DNA from 4 places in the Enterobacter sp. R4-368 genome. Region 1 is predicted to be linked to each of the others. Evidence: predicted binding sites of a transcription regulator. Region 1 holds the regulator's gene; each other region holds the start of a gene.
What was found. The regulator LexA, encoded in region 1, represses DNA repair genes until DNA is damaged. The targets are predictions, from matches to a motif close to TNCTGTATGTACATACAGNA.
Positions count from the first base shown of each region.

Region 2: dinB (DNA polymerase IV) is a predicted target of LexA. The motif match lies at 2,927-2,946, and genes of this name have one in related genera.
Region 3: sulA (SOS-induced cell division inhibitor SulA) is a predicted target of LexA. The motif match lies at 2,888-2,907, and genes of this name have one in related genera.
Region 4: sbmC (DNA gyrase inhibitor SbmC) is a predicted target of LexA. The motif match lies at 4,197-4,216, and genes of this name have one in related genera.

Region 1 is NC_021500.1:3,348,115-3,354,123, forward strand. It holds gene plsB (glycerol-3-phosphate 1-O-acyltransferase PlsB) at 1-1,161, opposite strand, end outside; gene H650_RS15750 (diacylglycerol kinase) at 1,292-1,660, shown strand; gene lexA (transcriptional repressor LexA) at 1,769-2,386, shown strand; gene dinF (MATE family efflux transporter DinF) at 2,468-3,802, shown strand; gene H650_RS15765 (CsbD family protein) at 3,980-4,189, shown strand; gene zur (zinc uptake transcriptional repressor Zur) at 4,475-4,990, opposite strand; gene H650_RS15775 (conjugal transfer protein TraF) at 5,275-6,009, shown strand, end outside.
Region 2 is NC_021500.1:4,074,436-4,080,444, forward strand. It holds gene fadE (acyl-CoA dehydrogenase FadE) at 1-185, opposite strand, end outside; gene lpcA (D-sedoheptulose 7-phosphate isomerase) at 422-1,003, shown strand; gene H650_RS18960 (class II glutamine amidotransferase) at 1,140-1,907, shown strand; gene dpaA (peptidoglycan meso-diaminopimelic acid protein amidase) at 1,878-2,615, opposite strand; gene dinB (DNA polymerase IV) at 2,965-4,020, shown strand; partial or broken gene prfH (peptide chain release factor H) at 4,216-4,379, shown strand; gene pepD (cytosol nonspecific dipeptidase) at 4,422-5,879, opposite strand.
Region 3 is NC_021500.1:4,794,652-4,800,660, reverse strand. It holds gene yccS (YccS family putative transporter) at 1-2,096, shown strand, start outside; gene H650_RS22350 (TfoX/Sxy family DNA transformation protein) at 2,090-2,710, opposite strand; gene sulA (SOS-induced cell division inhibitor SulA) at 2,929-3,438, shown strand; gene ompA (porin OmpA) at 3,806-4,855, shown strand; gene matP (macrodomain Ter protein MatP) at 4,932-5,384, opposite strand; gene H650_RS22330 (AAA family ATPase) at 5,567-6,009, shown strand, end outside.
Region 4 is NC_021500.1:1,082,375-1,088,383, reverse strand. It holds gene tsuA (thiosulfate utilization transporter TsuA/YeeE) at 1-1,034, shown strand, start outside; gene tsuB (thiosulfate utilization sulfurtransferase TsuB/YeeD) at 1,050-1,277, shown strand; gene sbcB (exodeoxyribonuclease I) at 1,317-2,741, opposite strand; gene dacD (serine-type D-Ala-D-Ala carboxypeptidase DacD) at 2,952-4,112, shown strand; gene sbmC (DNA gyrase inhibitor SbmC) at 4,234-4,707, shown strand; gene H650_RS05105 (FUSC family protein) at 4,834-5,892, shown strand.

The DNA.
Region 1 (6,009 bases):
CCCGCCCTCAACGAAGTACTCTACCGAATAACCGCGGCTGAACAGCTCACCCAGATATTCGCGGAACACGGTGGAATAGAGCTTGTTGCCTTTAAAGGTGCGGCGAATGAAGAAAGCGCCCAGGCGGCGGAAAATCGGCCCGGCGGGCCAGAAATTCAGGTTGATACCGGCAGCGATATGCGGCGGCACCAGCCCCTGGTGATAGAGCACATAGGAGAGCAGCAGGTAGTCCATATGGCTACGATGGCAGGGCACATAGACAATTTCGTGACCGTCGTGCGCCAGCTGGCGTACGCGCTCTGCATTATGCACATTGATGCCCTGATAGAGACGGTTCCAGGTAAAACCCAGAATGCGGTCGGTCAAGCGGATCATCTCGTAGGAGAAGTTCGCGGCGATCTCTTCCATCAGCGCGATGGCGTTTTGCTGCGCTTTATCATGGGAGATTTTTTTGCTGCGCGCTTCATCTTCGACCGCGCGGGCAATCGCTTTAGAAGAGAGCAATTTGTTAAACAAATCCTGACGCGCCGGCAGACGTGGGCCTACTGCGGCCAGACGCTGGCGGGCAAAGTGCATACGCGCCACGCGCGCCAGTTTTTGCGCGATAATTTTATCGGTGCCGTGCTCCGTCGCCATACGGCGCAGCGAAACCGGCGGTGAAAAACGCACAAAGCTGTCGCGGCCAAGCCAGGAAACAGCAAAGAATTTCTGGATGCCGTTCAGCATGCGCAGCGGCGGATTAATTTCGCCTTTTTCACGTCCGGGCGAACGGCCAAACATCACCGATACCGGCACCATTTGCACGTCCAAATCGGGATGGCTGCGGTGTAGATCCAGGTAGTCGTGGAACAGCTTGATCGACTCTTCTTTTGGCGCGTAATAAGTGAACACGCGCGGCCCACCGTGGATAAACACGAAACGCGGCAGCAACGCGCCGTCGATTTCCAGCGGTTCCAGCGGATCGGGCAACTCATGCGCCAGACACTGCGCGCGTAAAGTCAGTAAATCTGCCTTTGAGTTATAAGGCAGCACGTACATGATGGGGCGTGATGTATCGAGACCCAGTTCCTGTGCAGGTTCTGCGGGGATCGATTTACTTTTTACCAGCACGCTTAATGGTAAATTCAGTAATTTGTAGTAAATTCGTGGCCAGCCGGACATAAAGGATGTAAAGCCTCTGGTTAATAGTGCCATTGCGCCGCAAGAATATCAGAAAGCGCACATAATTTCTGTTGTACCGCTGCGCGCTTGCTGAGACATTGACGCCAATTTAATAAAAAGGTTCTTTTAAATGGCTAATAATACCACCGGTTTCACCCGGATCATTAAAGCCGCTGGATACTCCTGGAAAGGCGTTCGCGCCGCCTGGATTAATGAAGCGGCATTTCGTCAGGAGTCCGTTGCGGTTATCCTGGCAATTATAATCGCTTGCTGGCTCGATATTGACACAATGACGCGCGTACTGCTGATTGGTTCTGTGACGCTGGTAATGATTGTCGAAATTCTGAACAGCGCTATCGAAGCCGTGGTAGACAGAATTGGTTCGGAATTCCATGAACTTTCCGGGCGGGCGAAGGATATGGGGTCGGCGGCGGTGCTGATGTCCATCCTGCTGGCGCTGTTTACTTGGATCGCATTACTGTGGTCACATTTTCGATAACGCTTCCAGAATTCGATAACGCCCTGGTTTTTTGCTTAAATTTGGTTCCAAAATCGCCTTTAGCTGTATATACTCACAGCATAACTGTATATACACCCAGGGGGCGGGATGAAAGCATTAACGGCCAGGCAGCAAGAGGTGTTCGATCTTATTCGCGATCGCATCACTCAAACCGGTATGCCACCAACGCGTGCGGAAATCGCACAGCAATTGGGGTTCCGTTCCCCAAATGCGGCGGAAGAACACCTCAAAGCGCTGGCGCGCAAAGGGGTTATCGAAATCGTATCTGGCGCATCACGCGGCCTTCGTCTGCTGCTTGAAGAAGAAGAGGACGATATCGGCTTACCGCTGATTGGTCGCGTCGCTGCGGGTGAGCCGCTGCTGGCTCAGCAGCATATCGAAGGCCATTACCAGGTCGATCCGAGTCTCTTTAAACCTCATGCGGATTTCCTGCTGCGCGTTAGCGGTATGTCGATGCGTGACATTGGCATTATGGATGGCGATCTGCTGGCGGTGCATAAAACGCAGGATGTGCGTAACGGCCAGGTCGTTGTAGCGCGCATTGAAGACGAAGTGACCGTCAAGCGTTTAAAAAAGCAGGGTAACACCGTCGAACTGTTGCCGGAAAACAGCGAGTTTTCCCCGATCGTTGTCGATCTTCGCGATCAAAACTTCACCATCGAAGGGCTGGCGGTCGGTGTTATTCGTAATGGCGCGTGGTTGTAACGCACATTCGCTTTGCTGCGGGGCGGGTTCAGGTTCCGCAGCGATCTCCTCTTTTCCCTCATTAAATTTCACATTCAAACCATGCCACTGCTAACCGCATCTGACAAAGCGCTCTGGCGGCTTGCGCTGCCGATGATCTTCTCGAATATCACTGTCCCATTACTGGGGCTGGTGGATACGGCGGTAGTGGGGCATCTGGACAGCCCGGTTTACCTGGGTGGTGTGGCGATTGGTGCAACGGCGACCAGTTTTCTCTTTATGCTGCTGCTCTTTTTGCGCATGAGCACCACCGGCCTGACAGCTCAGGCGTTCGGCGCGAAAAATGCGCCCGCGCTGGCGCGTGCGTTAGTCCAGCCTTTGCTGCTGGCGCTAGGGGCCGGCGTGTTGATTACCCTGTTGCGCACGCCGCTTATCGACCTGGCGCTGCATATCACTGGCGGTAGCGAGGCGGTACTGGAACAGGCGCGACGGTTCCTGGATATTCGCTGGTTGAGTGCGCCTGCTTCGCTGGGCAATCTGGTGTTGCTCGGTTGGTTGCTCGGCGTGCAGTATGCGCGTGCACCGGTGATATTGCTGGTGGTGGGGAATCTGCTCAACATCGTGCTCGATGTGTGGCTGGTCATGGGGCTGCATATGAATGTGCAAGGTGCGGCACTTGCCACGGTCATTGCAGAATACGCCACCTTCGCTATTGGTTTATGGATGGTGCGACACGTACTGGTAATGCGCGGCATTTCATTGCTGACGCTGAAAAATGCATGGCGCGGTGGCGTACGGCGCTTGCTGGCGCTGAACCGCGATATCATGTTGCGTTCGCTGCTGCTGCAACTCTGCTTTGGTTCGATAACGGTGTTTGGTGCCCGGCTCGGGGATGAGACGGTGGCGGCAAATGCGGTGCTGATGATGTTTTTAACCTTTACCGCCTATGCGCTGGATGGTTTCGCGTATGCGGTTGAGGCGCACTCCGGGCAGGCTTACGGTGCCAGAGACGGCAGTCAATTGATGCATATCTGGCGGGCTGCCTGCCGGCAGGCCGGTCTGGTGGCGCTGTTCTTTGCCGTTGTGTATGCAGTGGCGGGTCAGCAAATTATCGGGCTGTTAACATCGTTACCCGCGCTGCAACAGCTTGCCGGACATTATCTGATTTGGCAGGTTATCTTACCGTTGGTGGGGGTGTGGTGTTATCTGCTGGACGGTATGTTTGTCGGTGCCACGCGCGCGGCCGAAATGCGTAACAGTATGGCAGTGGCGGCGGCGGGGTTTGCCGCTACGCTACTCACCGTGCCTGTTTTGGGCAATCACGGTTTGTGGCTGTCACTTGCTGTATTCCTTGCTCTGCGTGGGCTGACGCTGGCGCTAATATGGCGTCGTCACTGGCGTAACAACAGTTGGTTTGCTGCCAGCGCTCCTTCCTGATAGCGCTTTATTTTCTAAGGTAACGCTCCGATTTTCTCGTCTCGTTTACGCTACTTTTATCTTGTTAAATGGTTAAAGATTCCGAATAAAATTCATAATGCCGAATCCCTGACTACAATAATCAGTACGTTCAGCACGGTGAGAACGTCATTTTAACCGAACGATAAGGAGTCCATGATGAATAAAGACGAAGTCGGCGGTAACTGGAAACAGTTTAAAGGCACAGTGAAAGAGAAATGGGGCAAACTCACCGACGATGATATGACTATCATTGAAGGTAAACGTGATCAGTTGGTGGGTAAAATCCAGGAACGTTACGGTTACGCAAAAGATCAGGCGGAAAAAGAAGTGACGGACTGGGAAACGCGTAATGATTACCGTTGGTAGCCAGCACATCCCCTCAAATGTGTTAACCCTCTAAAGGCTACCCTGCCCGAAGGTACAAGGATGTACCACCCCTCCAGATTCCATATTTATTAACTCTAACTACATTGTTTTGCGCACAAACTTCCTGATTTTGTGCTCTTATCGCATCCCTCTGTCTGCCTCGTTTTACCAACAGTTCGCCCGACCCAGAGCTCCCGCAGCATGCACTTGCTCGCCGCCATTAAAATGCGAAACCTGGCGGGTTGTGTTGCAGGTAATAAAGAGCTGATAAAAGACGGGAAACCATTATCGCGGTTTTTTCTTTAGCGGGACGCTATGGTCATGGTGGCAGTGATCGTGATGGCGGCAGGCTTCCACTTCCACGCAGGCCGCACACAGGCCATGGGCTTCAATCACATTATGACGCAGGGCAAAACCCATTTTCGCCGCCAGCGCATGCATAATATCTTCCACACCTTCGGCCTGCTCTTCTTTCACCGAACCGCAGCGGTCGCAAATAAACATCGCAGAAGTATGCGTCGGCTGATCAAAAAGGTGGCACAGCACGTAACTGTTGGTGGACTCAACCTTGTGGACAAAGCCTTGCTCCAGCAGGAAATCAAGCGCGCGGTAAACTGTCGGCGGTTTTGCTTGCGGTTCGCTCTCGCGCAGCAGGTCGAGCAAATCATACGCGCTGATCGCCCCTTGTTGCAGGCTCAGTAATCGCAACACTTCAAGGCGCTGGGGAGTCAGGCGCACATTGCGCTGCGCGCACAGCTTTTCAGCCTGCACTAACATCTCTTGCGAAGTGGTCTTATCCATTGGCGCCCTCGGGGTGGTGGGAACAGAAACCCACACTTTACCATGTCCTGCCCAAAACGCCGAGATCGCCGCCCGTAAACTCCTTTTCTCACTTTCCTTCCCGAAACGAATTTCCTCTTCTATAAATATTGAGAGTTTCCTCAATAACTATAACGTTCATATATATCCTGTACGTTCACATGATTTAGCTTCTTTTTTGGTCGTTGTTCGCAGCAATAGTGAATTCCTGTTTCTTTTAAAATAAACAGGCTTAAAAAAACTCATCTGGCTACGAGACACATATTGTGAATAAAAAACGTAAACTTTCAGTGGTCGCTATCGCTGTCTCCTTCTTTGCAGCAAATCAGGCAGGAGCAGCCAATACCTGGGCAGAAGCACGTAACGATGCAATGGGAGGAACCGGTGTTGCATCGGCAAATTATGGTAGTGGGGCACTCATCAACCCGGCGCTGCTGGCGAAAGCCAAGCCGGAAGATGACGTCACGATTATCCTGCCGAGCGTGCAGGCGCAAATTACCGACAAAGATAACCTTCGCGATGAAATCGATAACATCAATGACAAAATTGATGGTTACAAGGATGTGGTCGATAACCTGACCGCCGCACAGATCATTGCTAACCCGATTGGTACATTAAATCAGTTCCAGGGGGCGGCGAAAGATTTGGCTGACGAACTGGTGTTCCTGAAAGGCAAAACCGCGCAGGCCAAAGCCGCTGCCGGGCTTGCCGTTAGTATTCCCAATGATGTGCTTTCGCTGGCCTTTGTTACCAAAGCCTACGCCCACGCCCGTGTCAGCTCGAATATCGATCAACAAGATATTGATTACCTGCGCGGCATTCAGAACAACGACGGCATTGCTTTGAGCGAAGCGCTGCGGGCGGTTGTCTCGCCAAACGGTAGCGAAGAGATCACCAAAAACCTTAACTCTACCGCTGCCGGTCGTGCGGCAATCGTCTCTGACTTTGGTATCGCCATGGCGCGCCAGTTTGAAGTCGCTGGCGTGCCGTTGTCCCTTGGC
Region 2 (6,009 bases), 730 kb from region 1:
GGCGGCAGGTTAAACGGCACCAGAATAATCGCGAGCGGCAGCAGCACCCAGTTAGACCACAGGCCCGCAATGCCCAGCGCGGCGGTCCACGCCAGCAGGATCACGCTGCTGAGCAGCAGGTTAACGCGGTGGTAAAACAGCGCGCCGAGCAGAACAACCGTTGCGATAATGCTCAAAATCATCATAAAGAAAAGCTCCCTTGCTTGTAGGAGGTCTGACCACTTGTGATGTATTGGTTGTAGTGGATGTGATTTCTTTTAGCAATGTGTTTACAAAATAATTACAACCTGGTTCACATTGTTGAGGGCTTTTTGCGCACGGAAAATGAAAACGACGGGGCGCTACGGCTTTAACTTCTCGCCTGGAATAGTATCCGGTACACTGCGCAGTGTTATTTACATTTATGCTGAAGGATATCCTCATGTACCAGGATCTTATTCGTAACGAACTGAACGAAGCGGCCGAAACGCTGGCGAACTTCTTGAAAGATGATGCCAATATTCACGCTATTCAGCGCGCGGCGGTATTGCTGGCCGACAGCTTTAAAGCCGGCGGCAAAGTGTTGTCCTGTGGTAACGGCGGCTCGCATTGTGATGCGATGCATTTCGCAGAAGAGTTAACCGGGCGCTACCGTGAAAACCGTCCGGGTTACCCGGCGATTGCCATCTCTGACGTGAGCCATCTCTCCTGCGTCAGCAACGACTTCGGTTACGACTATGTTTTCTCCCGTTATGTGGAAGCCGTTGGCCGCGAAGGCGACGTGCTGCTGGGGATCTCCACTTCCGGTAACTCCGGCAACGTGATCAAAGCGGTTGCGGCGGCGCGTGAGAAGGGAATGAAAGTGATCACCCTGACCGGTAAAGACGGCGGCAAAATGGCGGGCAGCGCAGATGTTGAAATTCGCGTGCCGCATTTTGGTTATGCTGACCGTATTCAGGAAATTCACATTAAAGTGATCCATATCCTGATTCAGTTGATTGAAAAAGAGATGGTTAAGGCTTAAGGAAGGCGATTTTGCCTTTTTGACTCCGGCAGTGCCCGAGATCCTGTCTGTGTGCAGTGAATCGGCGCACTGTCCGTATGCCAACTGGCTGCACTAATTACGCCTTCTCTGATAAGGGCGCTGTGTGGGGGTGTGTATGTGCGAACTGCTCGGTATGAGCGCAAATGTGCCAACCGATATCTGCTTTAGTTTTACCGGTCTCGTCCAGCGTGGCGGCGGAACCGGGCCGCATAAAGATGGCTGGGGCATTACCTTTTACGAAGGCAAGGGCTGTCGCACGTTCAAAGATCCGCAACCGAGTTTTAATTCCCCTATTGCGAAATTAGTACAGGACTATCCGATCAAATCCCGTTCGGTGATTGCCCATATTCGCCAGGCGAATCGTGGCGAAGTGGCGCTGGAAAATACCCATCCGTTTACCCGCGAACTTTGGGGGCGCAACTGGACATATGCGCACAACGGGCAGCTCACAGGTTATAAATCGCTGGAGACCGGTAATTTCCGCCCCATTGGCGAAACCGACAGCGAGAAAGCCTTTTGCTGGCTATTGCACAAGCTGACCGAACGCTACCCGCGCACACCGGGCAATATGGCGGCAGTGTTTAAATATATTGCGGCACTGGCAACGGAACTGCGCGTGAAGGGCGTTTTTAATATGCTGCTGTCGGACGGGCGTTATGTGATGGCGTTTTGTTCGACCAATCTGTTCTGGATCACCCGCCGTGCGCCGTTTGGCGTAGCGAAGCTGCTGGATCAGGATGTGGAAATTGATTTTCAGCGGGAAACCACACCAAACGATGTGGTTACCGTGATTGCCACCCAGCCGTTAACCGGCAATGAAACCTGGCAAAAGATTATGCCAGGCGAATGGGCATTATTTTGCCTGGGGGAGCGTGTAGTTTGACGCCAGCTGCGGCTGAACAGCGGTGTTCAGCGGCTTACTAACCACATAGCGACCATCCACGACCGAGACAACCGGCGGCTGGTGGGTGGTGGCGAAGTAGTCATAACCCGGCTTCAATTGCTTCCAGAAATCCGCATACGTTGAATACTTATGGCGCTGCATATTGGCGTCGGTCATGCGGAACGGATAGATACTCACCTGCACGTTCGGCTGTCCGAAAACCAGCGCGGCGGTAACAAACTGGAAGATCTCATCAATACCGGAATCCGTCATTGCGTAGCAACCAATCGACACGCAAGCGCCGTGAATCATCAGGTATTTGCCTTCATAGCCGTGGGCGCGATCGTAGTTATTCGGAAACCCAATATTAATGGCTTTATAGAAGCGGCTATCCGGCTTCAACTGGCTGCGCTGTACGGAGTAGAACCCCTCCGGGCTTTTAAAATCACCCTGGCGCTGCTTGGGGCCTAACCCGCCGGAGTAATTACAAATCTTGTAGCTGTCGAGCAACTGATATTGCTCGCCCATCTTGACGTAAAGATCAAGGGTGCGCTCTTCTTTGAAGATCTGGATATAAACCGGCGACCCCATCAACTGCTGCTTATATTCTTTGCTGACCGGCGTTACTGAACCGTTGCTGCTCACCAGGCCAGCAAAAGAGACGCACGGAAGCAGAAGCATCGCAATAAATAATGCGATTTTGCGCATACTACTTGTTTCCTTGATAAAGCTAATACCACATTGCCAGGACGGCAAAAGAAGCCCAAAATTCAGACTATTCTGTTTTGGAGCGCCCACATTAGCATTACGGCATTTTTTCGCAAGCCCCAATCTACGTCGTCTTTCACGCTGCCTCTTTATTGGCTTCGCTTTTGTCTCGCGCGAATAAGATTGAGGATTATGTATCAAACGCTTGGCCGAAAGCTGGCGACTATTATGCGAGTAAAAAGCCTGAATTACCGCTTATATTCCTCTCTTTTCGTCGGATTTACGTACTGGCTTCTCAATTGCTGTAAGTGTGCTGTATACTTATCCAGTATTCTGTGAGGGCATACGCATGCGCAAAATCATACATGTTGATATGGACTGCTTTTTCGCGGCGGTTGAGATGCGCGATAACCCGGCCCTGCGCGATATTCCCATCGCTATCGGCGGCAGCCGGGTACAACGCGGCGTGATCAGCACGGCGAACTATCCGGCACGCAAATTTGGCGTACGCAGCGCGATGCCAACAGCGATGGCGCTTAAACTCTGCCCGCACCTCACGCTATTGCCCGGCCGTTTTGACGCTTATAAAGAAGCGTCTAACCAGATCCGCGATATCTTCTCTCGCTACACCTCGCGTATTGAACCGCTCTCGCTGGATGAAGCCTATCTTGATGTTACCGATAGCCCGCACTGCCACGGTTCGGCGACGCTAATGGCGCAGGAGATTCGCCAGACCATTTTTAATGAAACCCAACTGACTGCGTCGGCGGGCGTTGCACCGGTGAAGTTTCTCGCCAAAATTGCCTCCGATCTCAACAAACCCAACGGGCAATATGTGATTACTCCCGCTGATGTCCCGGCGTTTCTGCGCACGCTACCGCTCGGCAAAATCCCCGGTGTGGGGAAGGTATCAGCGGCAAAACTGGAAACGCTGGGGCTGCGCACCTGTGAAGATGTGCAAAAGAGCGACCTGGCCATGCTGCTTAAACGCTTTGGTAAATTCGGCCGTATTTTATGGGAGCGCAGTCAGGGCATTGACGAGCGGGAAATTAACAGCGAACGGTTGCGTAAATCGGTGGGCGTGGAGCGGACGCTGGCGGAAGATATTCACAGCTGGGAAGAGTGCGAAGCGATTATCGAACATCTCTACCCTGAGCTTGAGCGGCGGTTGGCAAAAGTAAAACCGGATCTGTTAATTGCTCGCCAGGGGGTAAAACTGAAATTTAATGATTTCCAGCTTACGACTCAGGAGCATGTCTGGCCGCGGTTAAATAAAGAGGATTTACTGGCGACGGCGCAAAAAACCTGGAACGACCGCCGCAGCGGGCGCGGTGTCCGGCTGGTTGGGCTGCATGTCACGCTGCTTGATCCCCAACTGGAACGGCAACTGGTGTTAGGGCTATAAAATTACGCTACGGATCTATTACACGCTTCTTTATCCCCGACGTTTATTTCACATTACTGCACAAGAATTTCACCGTGCCCTGATGTCTCTTTGTCGTTCCTGTAACCCCGGTTTCGTCTGCCGATCCCTTTTATTTGTTCATATATAAAAGGAGATACGGGCAATTCTCTTTGCCATCTCGCTTCGGAAAATATTTCTACTAAACGGCTGGCAACCTTGCTGATTGCTCATCATCTGCAACAAATAAAGGATGCTGAATGCGCGAGGCTGAAATCGGAAGGTCGATTGTTTCACCCGCAGATTGAACGGGGAGAAACCCGCTGCGCGCGTTTAAAGGGATGGCATTTAAGGCAGTGTAGAGTCGGGGAAAATGTCCGCGCCGGGCGGCGCGGACAACAAGCTTATTTCGCCGGAATCGCTTTCAGCAATTCGGTCAGCAAGGTCCAGTAATGGCCCACGCTTTCGATATGCACTTGCTCATCCGGTGAGTGCGGGCCGGTGATGGTTGGCCCAATCGATACCATATCCATATCCGGGTACGGTTTTTTGAACAGACCGCACTCCAGACCCGCGTGGATCACCTGAATGTTCGGCGTTTTGTTGAACAGACGCTGATAAGTTTCACGCACCAGCGCCATCACCGGTGAACGCGCGTCCGGCTGCCAGCCCGGGTAGCCGCCTTTCGGTGCGGTTTTCGCTCCCGCCAGCGCACCCAGTGACTCCAGCATGCTCACCACATAATCTTTCCCGCTATCTACCAGCGAGCGGATCAGGCAGATGATCTCGGCGTTGTCGTCTTGCAGCGTTACCACGCCCACGTTCAGCGAGGTTTCTACCACGCCTTTGGCGACGTCAGAGTTGCGAATAACCCCGTTCGGCGTCGCGTTCAGCAGGCGCACAAACGTATCGCGCGAGGCGGTGGTCAGCGCCGCTTTATCGCTGCTTGCGCTGTCCAACAGTACCACCAGATTCTTCTCTTTGGCTTCCAGCTCGTTTTTCAGGATTGCCTGATATTCGTTGGCCAGCGTTTTCAGCTGCGCGGCTTTATCTGCCGGAATGGCGAAAACAGCAATCGCTTCGCGCGGAATCGCGTTACGCAACGTACCGCCAGTGAAATCCAGCAGACGCAGATCCAACTCCGCCGCGTGACCGGCCAGGAAGCGCGCCAGCAGTTTGTTGGCGTTACCTAAACCGACATGAATTTCGGCACCAGAGTGGCCGCCTTTCAGCCCTTTCAGCGTCAGCTTGAAGGTTTCATACCCGGCCGGTACGGCTTCGCGGGTGAGTGGCAGGGTGGTGATAAAATCGATACCGCCTGCGCACCCCATGTAGATTTCACCCTCTTCTTCAGAGTCGGTGTTAATCAGAATGTCCGCCTGCAGCCAGTTCGCTTGCAGACCAAACGCGCCATCCATGCCTGCTTCTTCGGTCATGGTCAGCAGCACTTCCAGCGGACCGTGTTCAACGCTGTCATCTGCCAGCACCGCCAGCGCGGAAGCCATGCCGATGCCGTTATCCGCGCCGAGCGTGGTGCCGCGCGCTTTAACCCATTCACCGTCTACATACGGGCGAATCGGATCGGTGGTGAAATCGTGTACTGTGTCGTTATTTTTCTGCGGCACCATATCAAGGTGTGCTTGCAGAACTACCGGCTTGCGGTTTTCCATGCCAGCGGTGGCTGGTTTACGGATCAGAATGTTGCCAACCTGGTCGCGTTCCGCATGCAACCCCTTTTCTTTCGCCCAGCCCATAATGTGACCGGCGAGTTGTTCTTCATGGTAGGACGGGTGCGGAATAGAACAAATTTTGGCAAAAATATCCCACAGCGGCTGTGGCGATAGGTGAGACAGTTCAGACACGATGAGTCTCCTTACGAAGAGCCTGCGCAACATACCTTGCAGGTCACAGGGTTAAATAAACGAACATCGCAAGCCGTCAGCTTGCGAGATGGCGTTGAGAATAACACTTTATTGCCGCGCTGCGAGCACC
Region 3 (6,009 bases), 1.4 Mb from region 1:
ACAGTGCCTGGCTCTATAACGTCAGAATTTTTATTGCGCTTTGCGGGACTGCTTTGCTGCCCTGGCTACTCGGCGAGGTGAAACTGACCATCCCGCTAACGCTTGGCGTCGTTGCCGCCGCACTTGCCGATCTGGATGACCGCCTGACGGGGCGGCTGAAAAACCTGATAATTACGCTAGTGTGCTTTTTTATTGCGTCTGCATCTGTGGAGTTACTCTTCCCGTGGCCATGGTTGTTTGCGCTTGGTCTTGTGACATCCACCATTGGTTTCATCCTACTTGGCGGGCTCGGACAGCGTTACGCCACCATTGCTTTTGGTGCGCTGCTTATTGCGGTCTATACCATGCTGGGAATTTCCCTTTTCGAACAATGGTATCAGCAACCACTGCTGCTGTTGGCAGGTGCAATCTGGTTTAACTTGCTGACGCTGGTTGGACATCTGGTTTTCCCCATTCGCGCCCTACAAGACAACCTGGCGCGTTGCTATGAACAACTGGCACATTACCTTGAACTAAAATCACGTCTTTTTGACCCGGATATTGAAGATGATAGCCAGGCGCCGCTCTATGATTTAGCACTGGCGAATGGCCAGTTAGTGAACACGCTCAATCAAACCAAAGCCACGTTGCTCACGCGTTTGCGCGGAGATCGTGGGCAGCGCGGCACACGTCAAACATTACATTACTATTTTGCGGCGCAAGATATTCACGAACGAGCCAGTTCTTCACATATCCAATATCAAACACTGCGCGAACACTTTCGTTATAGCGACGTGATGTTCCGCTTTCAGCGCTTACTTTCCATGCAGTCACATGCGTGCGCTCAGTTATCACGCGCCATTTTGCTTCGCACTCCGTATCAACACGATTCTCGCTTCGAACGTGCATTTATCCACCTTGACGCGGCGCTTGATCGTCTTCGCGCTAATGGCATCACGCCTCAGGAGCATATGAAAGCACTTGGTTTTCTGCTGGATAACCTGAGGGCTATTGACGCTCAGTTAGCAACTATTGAATCTGGTCAACCACAGCCTTCATTGTCAAATGACACTGAAAATCAGCTTTCGGATGATAGTCTGAGTGGTTTCAATGACATGCGGCAGCGGTTACGTAATAATTTGACGCCAGAATCCGCACTTTTTCGCCACGCAGTACGCATGTCGGTGGTGTTATGTATCGGTTATGCGTTTATCCAAATAACGGGGCTACAGCATGGTTATTGGATCTTACTGACCAGTCTCTTTGTCTGCCAGCCGAACTATAACGCCACTCGCCACAGGCTGACGCTACGCGTAATCGGAACGCTGATTGGCGTTGCGATCGGATTGCCGGTACTTTACTTCGTTCCCTCACACGAAGGGCAACTGATACTCATCGTCATCACCGGTGTACTGTTTTTCGCATTTCGAACAGTGCAATACGCGCATGCCACGATGTTCATCACCTTACTGGTGTTACTGTGCTTTAACTTATTGGGCGAAGGATTTGAAGTCGCGCTTCCCCGCATTATTGATACGCTTATAGGTTGTGCTATCGCCTGGGCGGCAGTGAGTTTTATCTGGCCGGACTGGCGTTTTCGACACCTGCCCCGCGTTACTGAACAAGCCTTTGATGCTAACTGCCGCTACCTTGATGCCATTCTTGAACAGTACCATCAGGGACGCGATAACCGGCTTGCTTACCGCATCGCCAGACGTAACGCTTATAACCGTGACGCGGAACTGGCATCGGTCGTTTCAAATATGTCTTCCGAACCCGGAACCTCACCTGAACTTCGCGATGCCGCGTTCCGTTTGTTATGTTTAAATCATACCTTTACCAGTTATATTTCCGCGCTTGGCGCACATCGTGAGCAGCTCACCCAGCAGGATATCCTACGTTTACTTGATGATGCAGTCTGCTATGTTGACGATGCTCTACATCACCTACCAGCAGACCAAAAACGTGTTCAGGATACCCTTGCCGATCTATCCCAACGCATTAAACACCTGGAGCCGCGCCCGGATAGCAAAGAGCCACTGGTACTGCAACAGATTGGCCTGTTGATCGCTTTATTGCCTGAAGTGTGCCGTCTGAAAAGCCAAATTACTCAGTAAGGACTCGCTCCTTTCTTGATTACGCCGTTAAACCACTCCATCAGTTCCCGGCGTCGCGGCGCCGGTAACGCCGCTTCGTGAAGCCCAACAATTGCGCCCTCGAGTGCAAGAAGCACTTTCGCGCTCAGATGCTTGTTTGATTTTCTCAATCTAAGCCAACAAACTTTTGCCCCGAGCATTCGCAGTGTATGTGCATCCAGTACTCCCGCTTCATGAAGTTGAGCTTCAAGTTGAAAAGTAAGGTTAGGCAGATCGCGTAACCGTTTTCTGGCACTGCGCCGATCTTTATCACGCCGCGCAGCATCAAGTGACAGAGCCGAAAGTTGCAGAAGTAACGAACGATCGCGCCACACACTCTCGCTAACGAAGTAGTAATTTAACGAAACCTGACGCCCACGTTTGTTGAATACCAGTAAAGGGGCATCTTGCGTAACCGTATATTGCGCACTCTCGTCGCAAGCGCGAAGGTAAAGTTCCCCTTCTGCAACCATCGCGAAAACAGTTTTATCCACTGACAAGCTGTAACCACCAAAATGAGCGCGGTGACAAATTGTGCCGAGAGGCATGAGGTATTCGCGTGACTGATATATCCGTTGATAAGATAGGTCTTCCATGATTTTTGCCTTATAAATCACATAGTAAAAGCCAGATTTAAATTACTGAAACCACTACGCAGGAACATAGGCAACTGTGAGCAAGACGGCAAGCAAATTTTTCATTACGCGGCAGGGACAAAACAAAAATGCGAGATAGTTTCCGAAAATGAGGTTGATCTCTGAGCATGCAACGGTTACTGTATAAACATACAGTAACCCACAGGGCTGGATTGATTATGTACACTTCAGGCTATGCGAATCGTTCGACAACACTCGCTTCAACACTCAACAAATTGAATCACGTTGAGCCTTCCAGCATCACTACCGGGCTGATTAGCGAAATGGTCTATCGTGAGGACCAGCCCTGGATGACGCAGCTTCTTTTACTGCCTTTACTGCAGCAACTCGGGCAACAATCCCGTTGGCAGCTGTGGTTGACACCTCAACAAAAACTCAGCCGTGAGTGGGTGCAATCCGCTGGGTTACCCCTCACCAAGGTGATGCAGGTGAACCAGCTTTCTCCAAGCGTAACACTGGACTCAATGATTCGTGCATTGCGCACCGGCAACTATAGCGTCGTTATTGGCTGGCATTCTGAAGAGCTGACTGCAGAGGAACATCGCCAATTAGCTATGGCGGCAGAAGAAGGCAATGCGATAGGCTTCGTTATGCGACCTGTACGCCACGATCCTCTGGCTGCGAGACAGCTTTCCGGGATAAAAATTCACTCAAATTTGTATCATTGAGTGAATTTAGGAGTTTTCCTAGGATGTTTTTTGCCTGAGAGCAGCGCTTCAAATTTATCGTCCAAATATAGCGCGAAAGCCGGTCTAGCGCGCTTTGTACGGAAATAGCCGTGGCGAAAGATTCATCAGAAGTGTTAAATATTGTGTATACAAAGCCTTTTTTTTCATATGCCTGACGGAGTTCACACTTGTAAGTTTCCAACTACGTTGTAGACTTTACATCGCCAGGGGTGCTCGGCATAAGCCAAAGATATCGGTAAAGATGTCTGCAGAGTTGTCAGTGAGCAATGCCCCCGGTGAAGGATTTAACCGTGGCTTCTCTAAAGAGATTCCCATGGCGATTTTTGGATGATAACGAGGCGCAAAAATGAAAAAGACAGCTATCGCGATTGCAGTGGCACTGGCTGGTTTCGCTACCGTAGCGCAGGCCGCTCCGAAAGATAACACCTGGTATACAGGTGGTAAACTGGGTTGGTCCCAGTATCATGACAAAGGTGCGGTATGGCAGAACGATGGCCCGACCCACGAAAGCCAACTGGGTGCTGGTGCGTTCGGTGGCTACCAGGTTAACCCGTACGTAGGTTTCGAACTGGGCTATGACTGGCTGGGTCGTATGCCGTACAAAGGCGACACCGTTAACGGCGCGTTCAAAGCTCAGGGCGTTCAACTGACTGCTAAACTGGGTTACCCGGTAACTGACGATCTGGACCTGTACACTCGTCTGGGTGGTATGGTTTGGCGTGCAGACGCTCAGAACAACCAGGGCTTCAAAGATCACGATACCGGTGTTTCCCCGGTCTTCGCTGGTGGTGTTGAGTGGGCAGTTACTCGTGACATCGCTACCCGCCTGGAATACCAGTGGGTTAACAACATCGGTGATGCAAGCACCGTTGGTGCTCGTCCGGACAACGGTATGTTGAGCGTAGGTGTTTCCTACCGCTTCGGCCAGCAGGAAGACGCTGCTCCGGTAGTAGCTGCTCCGGCTCCGGCTCCGGCTCCGGAAGTGCAGACCAAACACTTCACTCTGAAGTCTGACGTTCTGTTCAACTTCAACAAAGCGACGCTGAAACCGGAAGGTCAGCAGGCGCTGGATCAGCTGTATGGTCAGCTGAGCAACCTGGATCCTAAAGACGGTTCCGTAGTGGTTCTGGGCTTCACCGACCGTATCGGTTCTGACGCTTACAACCAGAGCCTGTCTGAGAAACGTGCACAGTCCGTAGTTGATTACCTGGTTTCTAAAGGTATCCCGGCTAACAAAATCTCCGCACGTGGCATGGGTAAATCCAACCCGGTTACCGGCAGCACCTGTGACAACGTGAAACCGCGTGCAGCGCTGATCGACTGCCTGGCACCGGATCGTCGCGTAGAGATCGAAGTTAAAGGTAGCAAAGACGTTGTAACTCAGCCGCAGGCTTAAGTTCCCGTCTAAAAAAACCCCCGCTCATTAGCGGGGTTTTTTATTGCCTGAAATAACAGGCAGGAATAATTCGCACCTATTCTTTCCCAAGTAATGCCTGCAGGTCATGTTTCAGCGTAGACATCTGTGATGCATACTTTTCCTTGTGCTCGGCATCTTCGATCAACTGCACAATCGTTTCAGAAAGCGTTTTCCCCCTGCGCTGCGCTAACCCAGCCAGACGCTGCCAGACTACAAATTCCAGGTCGATCGATTTTTTACGCGTATGCTGATGTTCGGCATTAAAATGCCGCTTGCGGCGGGCGCGAATAGTTTGCTTCATCCGGTTAATCAATGACGGATTGATATGCTGCACAATCCAGTCGTTGACCTGTACGGGTTCATTTTCGAGTGTCAACAATAAATCGACCGCATCCTTAGCGGCACTGGCTTCTATGTAGCGCGTGATTAATTCCCCTTCACGATGCTTTTTTACCAGATACTTCCATTTCCAGCCGCTTTCGAGATTTTCCAGTTGTTGATATTTCATTGCGCTCTCAACGTGACCGTGTAACTCAGTTCAGAATATCAGTTTTTTCCAACTCTGCTGAAAAGAAATCACGGCCTCGTTTAAGCCAATAGTGTTCGCGTCGCGAAAGCGTGTAATGAATGTGTGCTGTTGGAGCGTTTACGGTATAATCGCGCCTTTGACATCAGACTAAAAAAACGACTTTGACCATTACAAAACTTGAATGGAACGACCTGGTTCCTGATACCAGCAGCTATCAGGAAGTGTTTGAATCGTCCGAATTAGCCCGCGAAACGGACTTCTCCCTGGCCGATACGCAACCCCGATTACAGTACGCGCTGGAGCAATTGCTCTATCCGCAGGCGACGTCACGCTTTTTGCTGGCTAAAGCGCCAGAAGAAGCCGAATATCTTGCGCTTATCGCCAGCGCCACCGAAATGCTCATCCCTGAAGCCCGCCCATTTTCTGGCGGCCAATATCATGTCAATGGTTCGGCAATTCGCTTCGAACCTTCGGCTGATGCCCAGGCAAATTTTATCGGCAGCAAACCCACCGCGATCGCCGATTGGGTAGAAGCAGAACAACTTTTCGGCTGCCTTCGCCAGTTTAATCAGGAAATCACGTTGCAACCCGGCCTCGTCCACCA
Region 4 (6,009 bases), 2.3 Mb from region 1:
GATTGATTTGCGGCGCACTGCTGGGGTTTGTGATGCAGCGCGGGCGCTTCTGCCTGACCGGCGGATTTCGCGATATGTATATCGCCAAAAATAACCGGATGTTTTATGCCCTGTTGATTGCCATCGCCATTCAAAGCGTGGGTGTCTTTGCCTTAATCCAGAGCGGAGTGCTGCAATACAATGCCGGGACGTTCCCGTGGCTTGGCACTGTTGTTGGCGGGTACATTTTCGGACTGGGGATTGTCTATGCTGGCGGTTGCGCGACAGGCACCTGGTACCGTGCAGGGGAAGGGCTGATCGGGAGCTGGATTGCGCTGTTTACCTATATGGTAATGAGCGCGGTTATGCGTTCCCCACATGCAGACGGCATTAATGGGTTGCTGAAAACCTACAGCACCGAACATAACTCGATTGCCGAAACTTTCGGTGTCTCTGTCTGGCCCTTTATCGCCCTGCTGCTTGCCGTCACGCTGTGGGCAGTTGCCAGAGAGCTGCGTAAGCCGAAGCTGAAGATTGCGTCATTACCGCCGCGTCGCACCGGGCTTGCACATCTGCTGTTTGAAAAGCGCTGGCATCCTTTTGTCACTGCGGTACTTATCGGTCTTATCGCACTGCTGGCCTGGCCGCTCAGTGAAGCGACTGGCCGTATGTTTGGCCTCGGCATTACCTCACCCACCGCCAACATTTTGCAGTTCCTGGTGGCGGGGCAGAGTAAGTTCCTCAACTGGGGCGTCTTCCTGGTGCTGGGGATTTTCCTGGGGTCGTTTATTGCCGCGAAAGCCAGCCGCGAGTTTCGCGTACGCGCGGCGGATGCGCAAACCACGCTGTGCAGCGGGTTTGGTGGCCTGCTGATGGGCGTGGGAGCCAGTATGGCCGGCGGTTGTTCGATTGGTAATGGTCTGGTAATGACCGCGATGATGACCTGGCAGGGCTGGGTCGGGCTGGTATTTATGATCCTTGGCGTATGGACGGCGTCATGGTTTTTATATGTCCGTCCGCAGCGCAAAGCGAAACTGGCGGCGGCTGCGGCTTAACTTACAGGAGCTGTTATGGCTGTAAAAAAACTGGACGTGGTAACGCAGGTTTGCCCGTTTCCTCTGATAGAAGCAAAAGCGGCGCTGGCGGAGATGGCCCGCGGCGATGAATTGATTATTGAGTTCGACTGCACCCAGGCGACGGAAGCTATCCCACAATGGGCGGCGGAAGAGGGCCACACCATTACGGATTACCAACAGGTTGGCGACGCCGCCTGGAGTATTACCGTGCAGAAAGCGTAAAGCGTAAGCCGATGCCCTCCCGTTAGCGGGAGGGCTCTCTCAGACAATCTCTTCGGCGTACTGCCACAGCGCTTTCAACAGCGCCTGCTTTTCACTATCGCCTTCATATTGCTGGAACAGCGCCTGCAGCGTTTCGGCGTATTGCTGCAAAAACTCGGGAGTGAAGACATTGCGGCGATGCGTAAGCCAGCGCTGCTGTTCGTGCTCATCCAGCGTGCCGGGGAAGTTACGCGCCCGGTAGTTAAACAGCAGTTTTTCAATGCGCGCATCGGCAAAGGTGATGTCCAGCGCGGGCAGGTTGCGCGGCTCGGTTTCCAGCAAAATTTTCATCGCAGCGCGGTCGGCATCGCTGAAAAAGCCGTTGTAGATTTGTGCGTCCACGTTCTCAGAAGGGACAAACGGTTCCGCCTCGGCGAAAATCGCCAGCACTTTCTCGCGCACCTGGGGGTTATCGCGCAGAATTTGCAGATTATCCAGGCACTGCTGGCGGTTAATGCCCAGCCGCTCGGCGTCGTGCGGGCGCAGCGTATTGGCCTGCGCCAGGATCGGGCACTTATTCAGATGCACCAGTTTCACGGGCACCGCCGCGCTATCGCCGAGTTCCGCTTTCGGTGTATACAGCCTTTCGCGCAGCGCATCGGTATCCAGTTCCAGCAGCGGCGACATGTCTCCCGCCAGATCCACCATAATCACCGCGTTGCGGTTTTCCGGGTGCCAGGCCAGAGGTGCCACCCAACTGGTGTTACCGCGCCAGGCACCAAACATCCCGGAGACATGCACCAGCGGTTTCATTTGCGGCACATCGATCAGCGTCGCCAGCTTCTGCTTATGGCGATGGCTGAACAGGTAGTCGAACAACTTCGGCTGCTTCGCTTTCACCAGTTGCGCCATGGCGATAGTGGCGTAAACATCCGCCATTGCATCGTGGGCGTTGGCGTGTTCAATGCCGTTGGCTTTTGTCAGGTGCTCAAGGCGGAAACTGGGCAGACCGTCTTCATTTTCCGGCCAGTTAATCCCGTCCGGGCGCAGGGCGTAGCAGGCGCGCATAACGTCCAGCAAATCCCAGCGTGAATTATGGTTTTGCCAGCTCCAGGCGTAAGGATCGTAGAAGTTGCGGTAGAAAATATTGCGCGTCACTTCGTCGTCAAAACGCACATTGTTGTAACCGAGCACACAAGTGTTCGGCACGGTGAACAGATCGTGAATACGTTTGGCGAAAGCCGCTTCGTTCTCGCCTTTAGCGCGGGCAATTTGCGGGGTGATACCGGTTATCAGCACCGCTTCCGGCTGCGGCAGATAGTCGTCCGCCGGTTTGCAATAGAAGACTTCCGGCTCGCCAATAATGTTGAAATCCGCGTCGGTGCGAATCGCGGCGAACTGCGCCGGACGATCCAGCGCCGGGCTGGTACCGAAAGTTTCGTAATCGTGAAAGAGAAAAGTGGGCGTTGCGGCGGAATCAGACACCAGATGCTCATCCTGTCAGTAAATATGCCCTCTATGGTAAACCATCCCGGCGCGTGTGCCGAAGGAAAACCGGTCATTCTTCCGCAGACCTTCGCAAAAACAGACGTTTAAAATCGATCCATGTCACACTTTTTTGCAATTTAACCAGGTAACGACACACGAAGTTCCGTACAAAGAACGACGATTTTAGATGCCATTGAGGATATTTCATTGAAACGCCGTTTGTTTGTTGCTTCTTTGCTGGCGGTTTGCGTTAACTACGCTTACGCCGACGACTTACCTTTTGCCCCTCAGCCCCCGGCAATTCAGGCGGGCTCCTGGGTATTGATGGACTACACCACCGGGCAAATCTTAACGGCGGGCAATGAACATCAGCAACGTAACCCGGCGAGCCTGACCAAACTGATGACCGGCTACGTGGTTGACCGCGCCATCGATAGCCACCGCATCAGCGCTGATGATGTCGTCACCGTTGGAAAAGACGCCTGGGCAAAAGGAAACCCGGTGTTCGATGGTTCTTCACTGATGTTCCTCAAACCGGGCGATCGGCTGACGGTGCGTGATTTGAGCCGCGGTTTGATTGTTGATTCCGGTAACGATGCCTGCGTGGCGCTGGCGGATCACGTGGCGGGCGGGCAGCCGCAGTTTGTCGCCATGATGAATGATTACGTCCAGAAGCTGAATCTGCGTGATACCCATTTTGAAACCGTGCACGGGCTGGATGCACCGGGTCAGCACAGCTCGGCGTATGACCTGGCGGTGCTCTCGCGCGCCATCATTCATGGCGAGCCGGATTTCTACCATATGTACAGTGAAAAAAGCCTGACGTGGAACGGCATTACCCAGCAAAACCGCAACGGTTTACTCTGGGATAAGACGCTGAATGTTGACGGGCTGAAAACCGGCCATACGTCTGGCGCAGGTTTTAACCTGATTGCCTCAAGCGTGGACGGAGAACGTCGCCTGATTGCGGTGGTAATGGGCGCCGACAGCCCGAAAGGGCGTGAAGAGCAGGCTCGTAAGCTGCTGCACTGGGGCCAGCAGAACTTTAATACCGTGGAAATTTTGCGTAACGGTAAAAAAGTCGGAAGTGAGCGCGTGTGGTACGGCGATAAAGAGCAGGTTGATGTTGGCACCGATCGGGATTACTGGCTGGTGCTGCCGAAAGCGGAACTGCAAAACGTAAAAGCCAAATATGTACTGGACAGCAAGGAGCTGGATGCGCCGCTGGCAGCACATCAGCGCGTGGGGGAAATCCAGCTTTATGACCGCGATAAAGTGATCGCGCACTGGCCGCTGGTCACGCTGGATAGCGTCCGCAAAGGCGGCTTGTTCTCGCGTCTTAGTGATTACTTCCACCACAAAGGCTGACACCGTCAGGCGTCGGCTGGAAGGCATGCGAAGTTGCTCGCATAATTGAGCGGTTGCAGATGGCAGGCGCAGGCCTGCCCGTTATACTGTATGTTCGAACAGTAACGCTAAGGGAGTTAGTATGAGCTACACAGTCAAGCAGTGTGAAAAACGCCGTATCGCCGGGTTTCATCTGGTCGGGCCGTGGGACGAGAAAGTTAAACAGGGATTTGCACAGCTGTCGATGTGGGTTGATAACAAGCAGATCCAGCCGCTGGAGTGGATTTGCGTTTATTACGACAACCCGGATGAAGTACCCGCAGAAAAATTGCGGGCGGATGTGGCAATCACCGTTGACGCTGCGTTTCAGGTGCCAGCCAACAGCGAAGGGGTGATGACCACTGAGGTTCCGGGCGGCCAGTACGCGGTGGCGCAGGCGCGGGTTTACAACGAAGAGTTTGCAGCAAGCTGGGATCTCTTTTTCGATGAGTTGCTCGCCGATCAGGCGTTACAAATTTCGGCCGGACCCTGTTTCGAAATCTATCGCAACGACGGGCAGCGCGACGGTTACTGGGAGATTGAGATGTATATTCCGGTGGAGTCGAAAGCGCTGTAAGCTGTAAACGCACGCAAAGGGACGTCAGGATCAAACTGGCGTCTCTTTTTTGTTTTAAAAGGTGATCTCTGCCACTGAAAAATCCTACAATTGCGCCTCTTTTTACTACTAGCCCGGAGAACGGCCGTGCGCCGCGACAAATCACTCAGCTCTTTTGAAATTCGTCTTTACCGCCATTATCGCGTCGTTCACGGCGTGCGCATTGCTCTGGCCTTTGTGCTGACTTTCCTGCTGATCCGCCTGCTGGATGTGCCGGAAGGCACCTGGCCATTAATAACGCTGGTGGTGCTGATGGGGCCAATTTCCTTTTGGGGGAATGTGGTACCGCGCGCTTTCGAACGTATCGGCGGCACTATCTTCGGGGCCGCACTGGGGCTGGTAGCGTTAAGGCTGGAGCTGATTTCTTTGTCGCTGATGCTGGTGTGGTGTGCCGTTGCGATGTTTATATGCGGCTGGCTGGCACTCGGTAAAAAACCTTATCAGGCGCTGATTATCGGCGTGACGCTCTCAGTGGTAGTCGGCGCGCCGACCGGGGATATGCATACGGCGCTGTGGCGCAGTGGCGATGTGATCATTGGCTCGCTGCTGGCCATGTTGTTCACCGGCATCTGGCCGCAGCGAGCGTTTTTGCACTGGCGCATTCAGATGGCGAATTACGTCACGGCGTTTAACCGGGTCTATCAGGCGGGTTTGTCCCGCAACCTGGTGGAGCGACCGCGTCTGGAAAAGCACCTGCAAAAAATTCTCAATGACGTGGTAAAAATGCGCGGCTTAATCACGCCAGCCAGTAAAGAAACCCATATCCAGAAAGCGATTTTTGAAGCTATCCAGACCGTCAGCCGTAATTTGGTGTGCATGCTGGAATTGCAGATCAACGCCCACTGGAGCTCGCGCGCCAGCCATTTTGTCATGATCAATGCGAATACTTTGCGTGAAACGCAGCAGATGACGCAGCAGACGTTGCTGACCATTGCCCACGCGTTGTATGAAGGCAACCCGCAGCCGATTCTGGCAAACACGGAAAAGCTCAATGAGATTGTCACCGAGTTACGCCAGTTAAGCCGCGCGCATCAGGGGGATGCACTGGCCGAAACTTCAATTCATGGTTATGTCTGGTTAAGCTTGGAGCTGGCGCGCCAGCTGGAATTGTTATCGCATTTGATCTGCCGGGCATTGCGCAAATAAGCGGCAGATAGCCGCTGTACACAGTCTGGTTGTTTCGATTCAGCTGGATTTGTGGTTATGATAGGGAAAAGGAAAAATTATTGTCATATGCAACCGCTTTGGGTAGGTTTGCCTCTA